DNA from 2 places in the Rothia sp. 11273D007AR genome. Region 1 is predicted to be linked to the other one. Evidence: predicted binding sites of a transcription regulator. Region 1 holds the regulator's gene; the other holds the start of a gene.

Region 1 (5,811 bases):
CCGCCCGCAACGCGCCTGCCAATCATGCGGATAGCATCTGCTTCTTTCAGGCCGTCCATGACGGCCTTGAAAGCGCCCACGCCGGGCACAACTAGGCCATCGGCACCCAGAACGTCTGACTCCTTGCGGGACAGCACCACTCGGGCGCCGGCTTCTTCAAGGGCGCGGACGGCTGAGCGCACGTTCCCTGCCCCGTAATCGAGAACGGTGACGGTCGGTTGACGGGTTTCAGTCATTAGAGGGCTCCCTTGGTGGAGGGGATGCCGGCGTGGCGGGGGTCGGGCTCTACCGCCTGACGCAGGGCACGGGCCAGGGCCTTGAACTGGGCTTCGGCAATATGGTGGGGGTCGCGCCCGCCCAGCAGGGTGATGTGCAGGCAAATACCGGCGTGGTAGGCAAAGGCCTCAAAGACGTGGCGCACCATTGATCCGGTGAAGTGCCCGCCGATGAGGTGGTATTCGAAGCCTTCGGGTTCGCCGGTGTGTACCAGGTAGGGGCGGCCTGAAATATCGACGACGGCTGAGGCAAGTGCTTCATCGAGGGGCACGGTGGCTGTGCCAAAACGGCGGATACCGGCCTTATCACCCAGGGCCTGACGGAGAACCTCACCGAGCACGATGCCGGTGTCTTCAACGGTGTGGTGCACATCGATGTGGGTATCGCCGGAGCACTTGATGGTCATATCAATCAGGGAGTGCTTGGAGAGAGCGGTCAGCATGTGGTCATAGAAGGGAACGCCGGTGTCGATGTCAGAGACGCCGGTGCCGTCCAGGTTGATTTCGACGCTGACGGAGGACTCGCTGGTGGTGCGCTCCATCTTTGCAATGCGGGGGCCGATGCCGGTGGATGATTCGGTTGGTACTGCCATGTCTGTCTCTTTTTCTAAGGTGTCTGCCGATGTTGATGGGGCTACGTGCTGCGCTTAGCGCTCGAAAGTCTGCACGTAGTCAGTGAGGTGGTCTAAGAAGGCGCTGGTCTCGGCTTCGGTTCCGGCGGTGACGCGCAGGTAGCCGGGGATTCCGTTATCGCGTACCAGGACGCCGCGTTCTAGCAGGTAGTTCCAGGCAGCTTTTTCGTCCTTGAGCCCGCCGAAGAACACAAAGTTGGAATCCGATACAGCCGGTTCTAGCCCCAGGCCGGTGAGGTGCTCCACGATGCGGTCGCGCTGGGCGCGGATGTCGTCGACGTTAGCCAGCAGCTGGGTGCGGTGGCGCAGGGCTGCAATCGCGGTTGCCTGGGTGACGGCTGAGAGGTGGTAGGGCAGGCGAACCAGACGGACGGCATCGGCAACAGCGGGATCTGCTGCAAAGTAGCCCAGGCGGGCACCTGCAAGTGCGAAGGCCTTGCTCATGGTGCGGGAGACAACCAGGTTGGGGTGGCCGGGAAGTAGGGTGAGAGCATTCTGGGTGCGGTCTTGGGCAAACTCTGCGTAGGCCTCATCGACCACGACGATACCGTTGTAGGCTGCCACCGCGTCGTAGACCGCTTCGATAACGTCTAGCCCCAGGCCGGTGCCGGTGGGGTTATTGGGTGAGCAGAGAATAACGATAGAAGGCTTGTGCTCTTCAATCTGTTCAACTGCTGAAGCTGCGGTGAGGGAGTAGTCGGCTGCGCGGGTACCCGCGATGAAAGCGGTATTGGTGCCGTCTGCCAGCAGGGGGTACATAGAGTAGGTGGGCACGAAGCTCATGACCGAGCGCCCGGGGCCACCAAAGACCTGCATGAGTTGCTGGAGAATCTCATTGGAGCCGTTAGCTGCCCAGATGTTTTCGGGGGTCAGACCGTGCCCCAGGTAGTCTGCGAGTTCCGCTCTGAGGGTATCGAACTCGCGGTCGGGGTAGCGATTCAGGGTTACGGCGGCCTCTGCTACATCGCGCGTGATGGCATCGATAACTTCTTGCGGCATGGGGTGGGTGTTCTCGTTAACGTTGAGGGTTACCGGAACATCAATCATGGGTGCGCCGTAGGGTGAACGGCCCCGCAAATCTTCGCGCAGGGGCAGGGCTTCGAGTGCTGTGGTAGTTTCGGTCACTCCCCTAGTGTAGCGACCTAGCCCCGTACGCTGCATTCTTGTTTCGCAGTCTGGCATAGGGCACCGCTCTTTTTCTTACTGTGACTGAGTGTAGACAGGCACCTCAAGAACCTGACCGGGAACCAGCTGTGCGCTGGTGAGGTCGTTAATCTGCATGATGCGATTGATGACATCGCGATTATCTTCACCGGGTGCCACATCTGCTGCGATGGTCCAGAGAGTATCGCCGTGCACAACGGTGACCGTTTGGCTAACCGGAACAACAGGTTCGACAGTGGCACTCTTAGCTTCGCCGGGTGCAAGGAAAGTCAGGGCACCGAGAACCACAAGAGCCACGAGGGTGAGTAGAGGCAGGCCCCTAAAAACCAGGCGCCCCCGGCGGGTCAAACGGATTTTCCCACGCCCCGTCTTCGCTTTCTGAGACGGTTCTACTACCGCGCTAGGCCGCTGAGCCGGGGTAGAAGCAGCAGGGTGGGAAGGCAGATTCCGCAAGGGAGCTACAGGTGCGGGACGCGCAGACACAGGTGCCGCAAAACGAATGCGGTACTGGGGTTGCCGCAGTGCCCCGGCCGATGCGGGCACCTGCGGGTGCTGACGGACGGTAAAAGTAGCAGCCTGATCAAGGGGCTTCTTCAAAGAAGTACGAGCCATAAACTCGGGCAAGGCGATGGTGCTCATAAGTCTTTCTCCTGATTCACGCTCAAACATTCAACCAATAGTCGAATCTTTGTTCTAAAAATTCTTCGTATCTATGTTCTATCAGAAAAATCGAACATAGTCGAGAAAAATTAGAACAAATGTTTGAATAACCTGTTTGCTTGACATAGTCTTAGAAGACCACTTGATAGTGAACACCGGGTGGCTGACATTTTAAGAACCAACAGAGACGAGATACCGTGAGCGAACGAACTCCGCAGACTCCGGCAAGCCCGCACCACAAGGGCTCTCGCCCCCTCACTGCCCGCCAGAAAAAAATTTTGAGCGCCATTTCAAGCGCTATTGATGAGCACGGCTACCCGCCGTCTATGCGTGAAATCGGTGACCTCGTTGGTCTCGCTTCACTCTCATCTGTTACCCATCAGCTCTCTCGCCTAGAAGAGATGGGCTATATTAGGCGCGACCCCAAGCGTCCTCGCGCCATTGAGGTTCTCACCGGCGAGACCTCCCCCGAAGAAGTAAAGCCTGAAACCAGCGTCATCACGCTGCCGATTGTGCCTACCTTCGCGCAGACCGACGATAACCTCGCTACCGTTCCTCTGGTGGGCCGTATTGCTGCGGGCTCACCCATTGCCGCTGAGCAGGCAATTGAAGACGTCATGACGCTCCCCCGCCAGCTCGTAGGTCAGGGCGACCTCTTTATGCTGCGAGTCAAGGGCGACTCCATGGTCGATGCTGCGATTTGCGACGGCGACTGGGTCGTAGTGCGTGCCCAGAACACCGCCCAGAACGGTGACATCGTCGCGGCCCTGCTCGACGACGAGGCCACCGTGAAGACCTTCCGCCAGCGCGATGGTCACACCTGGTTGCTGCCCCAGAACACCCAGTACGAGCCCATTCTGGGCGATAAAGCCACCATCATGGGTAAGGTCGTCTCCGTACTGCGCAGTCTCTAAGACCTAGCCTCTCACTAGTCGATTGACTGCCTAAGGCGCTCAAGGGCTCCTAGCACCACGTCCTTGCGGGTTGTTGTCCAGAAGGGCGGAAGGGACTTCACCAGATAAGAGCCGTAGCGCTGAGTAGCGATGCGGGAGTCAAGGACGGCCACAACTCCCCTGTCACCGACCGACCGCACCAGGCGGCCGGCGCCCTGGGCCATGCGTACCGCCGCATGGTAGGCAGACACAGCCATAAAGCCGTTACCGCCAGCAGCTGCTACCGCCCGGGTGCGCGCCTGCGACAGCGGATCGTCGGGGCGGGGGAAGGGAATACGGTCCATCATGACCAGGCGGCAGGAGTCGCCAGGAACATCCACGCCCTGCCAGAGACTCATGGTGCCGAATAGGCAGGAATCGGTGTCCTCAGTGAACTCCTGCACCAGGGCACGCAAAGACGACTCCCCCTGCAGAAGAATGTTCAGGTCGGTGCGCTCCCGCACGTACTCGGCAGCCAGCTCAGCACCACGCTTAGAGGAAAAGAGCCCCAGCGCGCCGCCACCCGAGGCAGTCACGAGTTCAACGATACGGTCCAGCTGCTCTACCGAAACTCCCCGCCCAGGTTTAGGCAGGTCAGAGGCTAGATACAGCACGCCCTGCTTGGGGTAGTTAAAGGGTGAGCCCACGTCGATACCGTCCCAGCGCGGAGCGTCCTTACCCATCAGCCCCAGAGCACCAGCGGCGGCATCAAAACTTTCTCCCACCGTCAGCGTCGCAGACGTCAGCACCACGGTGCGGTTTTCGAAAAGCCCCTCTCGCAGGTAACCGGCAACTGAGATAGGGGCAATGTTCAGGGTGGCGGGGTCATCGTCAGCTGCCGCCACATACCCCCTACCGGGCTCCCAGGAGCCGGTACGAGAAACCCAGATAACCTGATAGAGCGGGTCAGCGGTCAGCATCTTTTCTGAGGTTTCGTGCACCTCTGTCAAGGCGGCACGCGCCATCTGGCGGCCAGCGTCGCCGTCCTTGTCCCCGCTCTTCGTATCGGTGAGGGCCTGACGCGCCGCATCGCGCACGCGTTCCATGGCAGCGGCAACCCGGTCAGGCAAGCCCTTGGGCATCATCTCGGCGGGTACCCCATTGAGAGAGTCGTCAAGGGCCAGCGCTGCCTGTTCTAGTGCCTTGTGGTCGGCGTCCGTGTGCCGTTTGAGGCTGCGGGCAACCTTGGTAATAGCAGCAGGAGAGAGTGCCCCGGTGACGGCGCCGGTGACGCGGTCAGCCAGTTCGTGGGCCTCGTCGATGATGGCGATGTCGTGGTCGGGTAGCACCGCAGCACCCTCAAAGGCGTTGATGGCGAGAAGGGCGTGGTTGGTAATGACGATATCTGATTCAGCAGCCCTGGTTCGGGCCATCTCGCTGAAACATTCTTCGATCAGGGGGCATTTTTTGCCCAGGCATTCTGAGGCTGTGACGGCTACCTGCCGCCATGCCTTATCGCTGACGCCTGGCAGCAGCTCGTCACGGTCGCCGGTGTCGGTGGTCTGTGCCCATTCGCGAAGGCGCACAACTTCTTCCCCCAGTTTTCCGGCGGGGCCGGTGGAGCCGGTGGTAGCGTCCATGTCGAAGAGGGCGTCACCGTCGTCCTCGGGGTAGCCACCTTCCAGCTTGTGCAGGCAGACATAGTTGTTGCGGCCCTTGAGGATGGCTACATCGGTTTCGTGTTCGGGCTCATCTCCCAGTGATTCCAGCAGGCGAGGAATGTCTCTGTTAACGATCTGGGATTGCAGGGCCAGGGTTGCGGTTGCCACCACGATGGGCTTTTCGGCGGTCTGGGCGGCATAGATAGCGGGCACCAGGTAGCCCAGGGACTTACCGGTGCCGGTACCTGCCTGCACCAGCAGGTGCTTTTCAGTCTCCAGGGCGCGGGCAACGTGGGCCGCCATGGTGCGCTGACCATCGCGCATCTGGCCACCGGAGCGTTCCACCACGGTGTCCAAGAGGTGCAGGACGGGCTGGGCACCGGGCAGGGTTTCTAGCTCCTGACCGGTGGGTGCGGTGACGTGTTCCTTCATGCGCGCTGAGTTTCAACCGCCCCAGAGGCGATAGCTTCATCGATTTCAGGTTGCAGAACCTCGAGCAGGTCTTCTTCCAAAACGTACTCAGCCAGGTCAGAGGCTACCTCATCAC
Region 2 (5,811 bases), on a different contig from region 1:
ATACCTCCGGCCAGTAAGAGCAACACCAGGGCCATCGAGGCAAGTGCGCCTCTGGCTTTGGTGACGTGGGATGGTTGAGCCATCGGTACCCCTTCAGGTGAGTGGGTTCGTGAAACATGAAAAGGCGCGCCACCTCTGAATCTAGAGGTAGCGCACCCTAAGCTGTGGTTTAGTTTTTGGGATCGTCTGCGACTTCACCCTGGATGACAGGACGCTCGGCGTCGGCTACCGGCGCGGCAGCGGTGTCTTCCTCGATGCTGGTGACGGTCATGAGGTGAACCTTGGCCACGGTACCCGGAGCGATTTCCAGGTGGGCGGTATTGGCTTCCTTGTCGATAGAGACAACAGAGCCGTAGAGACCAAAGTTAGTCATGACCTGGGTGCCGGGCACCATGGCGTCCTGACGTTCCTTAATCTGCTGCTGGGCCTTCTTGGCGCGGCGTGCCGGTAGCACGATGAGCACCAGCATCATGATGCCCAGAAGTAGGAGCATAAACAGGGGTGAGCCTGACTGCACGAGAATCCCTCTTAACGTGGTTGATGGGGGGTGAACAAACTAAGTCCCCATTCTATGCCAAGTTCCTTGCAGTTGGCTGGTTGCCCCCTGATATTACAGGGGCGGACGGCCGCTAGGGCAGGTCTGGAGCCTCCAGTCCAAGGTGCTCCCAGGCAGCGGGTAGGGCAACTCGCCCGCGGGGGGTTCGCCCAATCAGACCCTCGCGCACCAGGTAGGGCTCGGCAACGGTCTCGACGGTTTCGGTCTCTTCGCCCACCGCAATAGCCAGGGTAGAGAGGCCCACCGGCCCCCCGCCAAACTTGGTAATCAGAGCTTCAAGCACCGCACGGTCTAGGCGGTCCAAGCCGCGCTCATCGACCTCGTACATGTTGAGGGCTGTTGCTGCCGCCGAGGCCTCGATACGGTCGATGCCGTTGACCAGGGCCCAGTCGCGCACACGACGCAGCAGGCGGTTAGCGATACGGGGTGTGCCCCGGGACCGACCCGCAATCTCTGCAAAGCCCTCGGGGCTAATGTTGAGTTCCATCAGGCCAGCAGACCGGCGGATCACGCTCTCTAGCTCGGTGACCGAGTAGAACTCCAGGTGGCCGGTAAAGCCAAAGCGGTCACGAAGGGGCCCGGGTAGCAGACCCGCGCGGGTGGTTGCCCCTACCAGGGTAAAGGGCGGCAGCTCCAGGGGAATAGAGGTTGCCCCTGCCCCCTTGCCCACCACGATATCCACACGGAAATCTTCCATGGCCATGTAGAGCATCTCTTCAGCCGGGCGGCTCATACGGTGAATTTCATCGAGAAAGAGCACCTCACCGGGGGTGAGAGAGGAAAGAATCGCAGCCAGGTCACCCGAATGTTGAATGGCCGGCCCGGAGGTAATACGCAGGGGCGCGTCCATCTCGGCAGCAATAATCATCGCCAGGGTGGTCTTACCCAGGCCGGGAGGGCCCGACAGGAGCACATGGTCGGCCGAGCGTCCGCGCATCTTCGATGCCTCAAGCACCAGCGACAGCTGCTGACGCACGCGCTGCTGCCCCACAAAGTCATCAAGAGACTTGGGACGCAGGGCCGCCTCAATCATTTTTTCTTCTGGCTCTTCATCCATCGAAACCAGGCGCTGACCGGGAATCTGGCCATCGGCGTGAGGGAACTGACTCATACTCTACCTATCGCCCCACCGTATTCTGGTTACCCAGCGAAGCTAGTACGGCCCGCAGCGCTTCGGCAACACCCATGGTTTCTGCCTTCGGGTTGTGCTCAATGAAGGACTCAATAGCGCTCACGGCGTCCCGCTCGTTCCAGCCCAGGCTGGTCAGGGCATCCTGCACCTGGGGCTTCCAGCTCACACCCTGGTCGATAGGCAGCTGGTCGGTGGCTCCGTCCGCCAAAATCAGCTTGCCAGCAAGCTCCAGGACGATGCGGCGCGCCCCCTTGGGGCCGATACCGGGTACCTTGGTGAAAGCCTTATCGTCACCGGTAGCCACAGCGCGCTCAACCTCAGCCGGGGCATGCACACCGAGCACTGCCAGGGCAATACGCGGGCCGATACCCGAGACCGACAGCATCATGTCAAAGACCTCGCGCTCAGCAGGCTCAGCAAACCCGTAGAGAGTCATGGAGTCCTCACGCACAATCATGGTGGTCAGAACAGTAGCCTTCTCCCCCAGGCGCAGCTGCGAAGCTGTACGAGCATTGAGATGCACCAGCATGCCAAAACCGTTAACGTCGATAACAGCGGTCTCCAACCCCAGATGGGTCACGGTACCGGTCAGTGAGCTAATCATGAAACCAATTCTATTCGAATATATGTACTAATACAAGAAGCGTGTGTCTTGTATATTACGGGCAAGCGGCGGACTCACGCTCGCTGCCGACCCTCTCGCGCGACTCGCTGCGCTCGTTACGCGATTCACGCCCCGCCTAACGGCGGATTCCGTTCGCTCTTGCGTACTGCCACACCCGCTCACTACATCGAGCCAGCAGCTTCGCTGTGAGTCCGCCGCTTACCCAACAGCCCTGCCCTATCTTCGTGCCCTTGCCTCCGCCTCTATCCAAGCCCGCTGGGCGGGGGTGAGCTGGGCGCTGCGGCGCGCTGCCGCCGGGTTGGAGCCCTGGTGGGTCTGGGTGGTGGCTGCCATGTTGATGCCGGAGCCAATGCCCCCGCCGCGCCAGCCGTGGCAGATAGCCAGAGCGAGGGCGTCCGCTGCGTCCGCCGGTTTGGGCATGGCGTCAAGCCCCAAAATGCGGGTAACCATGCGCCCCACCGATGCCTTGTCGGCGCGTCCTGAACCTGTCACCGCAGCCTTCACCTCTGAGGGCGTGTGGAAGTGCACCGGCACGCCGCGCGCAGCGGCAGCCGCAATTACCACGCCGGAGGCATGGGCAGTACCAATCACGGTATTGACCTGCTCCTGGGCAAAAACTCGCTCAATCGCCAGGGCGTCGGGTTGATAGGTGTCGAGCCAGGCCTCGGCAGCGCGCAGAATCTTGAGGATACGGGCATCCAGACTCTCCGAAGCGGCGGTACCCGCCACTCCCACGTTGACAAAGTGGGCCTTGCGGTTGGCCGTCATATCGACCAAACCGAAACCGCACCTGGTGAGGCCCGGGTCAACCCCCAGAATGCGGGCAGCGCCCGGAACTCGCGGGGCGGGTTCCGGGCGCTGGTGTGAGGTGCCGTGAGCCGGGGCCACGCGCTCCCCCTTTCCCTGCTGGTTATTCAGCTTCAAGCTCGGCCATGACGGCTTCGCTGATGTCTGCATTGGAGTAGACGTTCTGCACGTCGTCCAGTTCTTCGATGGCGTCGGCAAGCTTGAGGAACTTCTTAGCGCCCTCAGCGTCCAGGTCTACCTGCATGGTGGGACGGAAGACAGGGTCGTCGTTGTTGTACTCGAGTTCAGCCTCTTCCAGAGCCTTGCGGATGGCGGGTAGGTCGGTTGCCTCAGAGACAACGGTGAAAATCTCGCCATCGTCGATGACTTCTTCAGCACCGGCGTCGAGCACGGCCATGAGGACGTCGTCCTCGGTCAGCCCCTCGGTCTTAGCAACTTCGGCAACGCCCTTGCGCTCGAAGAGGAAGGCTACGGAGCCAGAGTCTGCCATGGTGCCGCCGTTGCGGGTAACGGCGGTACGAACCTCAGCGGCTGCACGGTTGCGGTTGTCGGTCAGACACTCGATGTAGAGGGCGGTACCCTGGGGGCCGCGAGCCTCGTACATGATTTCGGTGTAGTCGATGGCTTCACCGGTCAGACCGGCGCCGCGCTTGATAGCGCGCTCAACGTTGTCGTTGGGAACAGAGTTCTTCTTGGCCTTTGATACTGCGAGGTCGAGGGCGGGGTTACCTGCCGGGTCGGGGCCACCCATGCGAGCTGCAACTTCAATTGCCTTGATGTACTTAGCGAAGGCCTTGGCGCGCTTGGCGTCAATTGCTGCCTTCTTGTGCTTGGTTGTGGCCCATTTGGAGTGACCTGACATGATTCTCCTTGTTCGTCTGGTGCGCCCGCACGCGGGCGGGCGCGATGTACCTCGTACTATTCTAGCGTGGACGGGCGGACGCTGAGGCGCGCGCCTTTTCCACGAGGGTGTCGTCAATAACGACGGGGGTGAACTCACCGTACTTCTTGATCGCTGCCTGCTTGATGAGGAAGTCCGAGATGGCAGGGTTCTTGGGCAGCAGGGAGCCGTGCAGGTAGGTTCCGATGACGTTGTGGACGCGGGCGCCCTCGCCGGAATCTTCCTTGTTGTTGCCCTCGCCCTTGGTGACGGTGGCCAGGGGCTTGGTGTCGCCGGAGAGATAGGTAAGCCCCGAGTGGTTTTCGAACCCAATGATGGTGCCGAACTCTTCAGATTCCTCAACGATGTTGCCGATCAGGCGTTCTTCGCCGCCGACGGTTTTAGCGTCAAAGACGCGAATACCGTTGAGGGTGACGCCGCCGACGGTTTTGAACTCTCTACCGAAGAGCTGGTACAGACCGCAGATTACCAGCATGGGGGTGCCGTCTTCAGCCAGCATGCGAAGGGTTTCAGCGTTGGCGAGCAGGTCATCCTGAATTACAGACTGGCCTGAATCCTGGCCACCGCCGCCCACAAAGATGTCGCCATCGAGCGGGAATTCATCACCGGGGTTGTAGTCAACGATTTCGGTGGTGAAACCGTGGGCCTGGGCCCGGCGGGAGAGCGACAGGGTGTTGCCCCAGTCCCCGTAGATGTTCATATCTTTGGGGTAGAGCTGCACAATTTTGAGGCTCTTGTTGTTGCCGGTCTGGGTGATAATCTGCTCGCCCGCTTCGACCGGTGCGTTCTCAAAATCGCTCATTAGATTTCCTCCACATCGGTGATTTTCGCCAGTTCCTTACGGATGGCCAGCATGGCGGTGTAGGTGCAGAAGATGCGCATGGGGCGACCCTCTGACTTAGCAATAAAGGTGGCGAGGGCTTCTTCGAGGTCCTCGCTGATGTTCTCTACATAAACATCGTCGTGCTGCAGGCGCAGGGCCATGTCGTAGGCGCGCACACCCGACACCATGGTGACGCCGCCCTGAGTCAGGGAGTGGAAGTCAACGTCCCAGAGCCAGGAAACATCGCGGCCGTCGGCGTAGGCGTCGTTGATGGTAATCATGGTGGCGTAGTCCTTGGCATCGGCGGACGCCAGCGACAGGCGGAACCCGCTGGGGTTCTTCACCAGAAGTAGCTGCAGGGTCTGGCCGTTAACGTTGAGGGTTTCACCGCGGCCAAAAGCCGGGGCAATATGCTCAAGTTCAGCCAGAAGTTTAGTCTCGTTGAGGGAATCCCCCATGACTTCGCGCGTCAGGGCCATTGCCGCAGCGGCGTTAAAGATGTTGTAGACCCCGTAGAGGTTGATGGTGCCCGCCAGCTCCTTACCGGCAACATCGAAGGTGGCGGCGGTTCCCTTGAAGTCCTTGAGCAGGACGGACGCCGCCGGCAGCTCTGGTGCCAAGAGGCCGGCATCCGCGCGGTCGGCCCCCTCGGGGCTGGTGCGCAGGTCGTCATCGGACGGGAAGAGGGCACGGAGCTTCTCAGACAGGCCGAAGTAGCTCACCCGGGTGCCGGGCTGAATGTTCTCAGCCAGAGAACGAATACGCGGGTCCTCGCGGTTGAGCACCACGGTGCCCGTCGTGGCGCCGGCAACCGTAGCCAGCATACGGCGGGTCGTATCGATTTCACCGAAGCGGTCTAACTGATCACGCAGGACGTTGAGCAGCAGCGCGTAGTTGGGCTTGACCTTGCGTACAAAGTGCACCGCGTGAGCCTCGTCCAGCTCAAGTACCGCAATGTCAGCGTCGA

What was found. The regulator LexA, encoded in region 1, represses DNA repair genes until DNA is damaged. The targets are predictions, from matches to a motif close to TCGAACANNTGTTCGA.
Region 2: ruvA (Holliday junction branch migration protein RuvA) is a predicted target of LexA. The motif match lies at 2,307-2,322, and genes of this name have one in related genera.

What each region holds. Positions count from the first base shown of each region.
Region 1 covers NZ_JBPPWJ010000001.1:192,453-198,263, reverse strand. The annotation lists gene hisH (imidazole glycerol phosphate synthase subunit HisH) at 1-236, opposite strand, end outside; gene hisB (imidazoleglycerol-phosphate dehydratase HisB) at 236-868, opposite strand; gene ACED88_RS00905 (histidinol-phosphate transaminase) at 923-2,032, opposite strand; gene ACED88_RS00900 (LysM peptidoglycan-binding domain-containing protein) at 2,108-2,710, opposite strand; gene lexA (transcriptional repressor LexA) at 2,929-3,645, shown strand; gene ACED88_RS00890 (ATP-dependent DNA helicase) at 3,660-5,696, opposite strand; gene hflX (GTPase HflX) at 5,693-5,811, opposite strand, start outside.
Region 2 covers NZ_JBPPWJ010000011.1:5,756-11,566, reverse strand. The annotation lists gene secD (protein translocase subunit SecD) at 1-83, opposite strand, end outside; gene ACED88_RS07420 (preprotein translocase subunit YajC) at 170-517, opposite strand; gene ruvB (Holliday junction branch migration DNA helicase RuvB) at 630-1,667, opposite strand; gene ruvA (Holliday junction branch migration protein RuvA) at 1,675-2,292, opposite strand; gene ruvC (crossover junction endodeoxyribonuclease RuvC) at 2,530-3,201, opposite strand; gene ACED88_RS07400 (YebC/PmpR family DNA-binding transcriptional regulator) at 3,224-3,982, opposite strand; gene ACED88_RS07395 (type 1 glutamine amidotransferase) at 4,044-4,823, opposite strand; gene ACED88_RS07390 (MurT ligase domain-containing protein) at 4,823-5,811, opposite strand, start outside.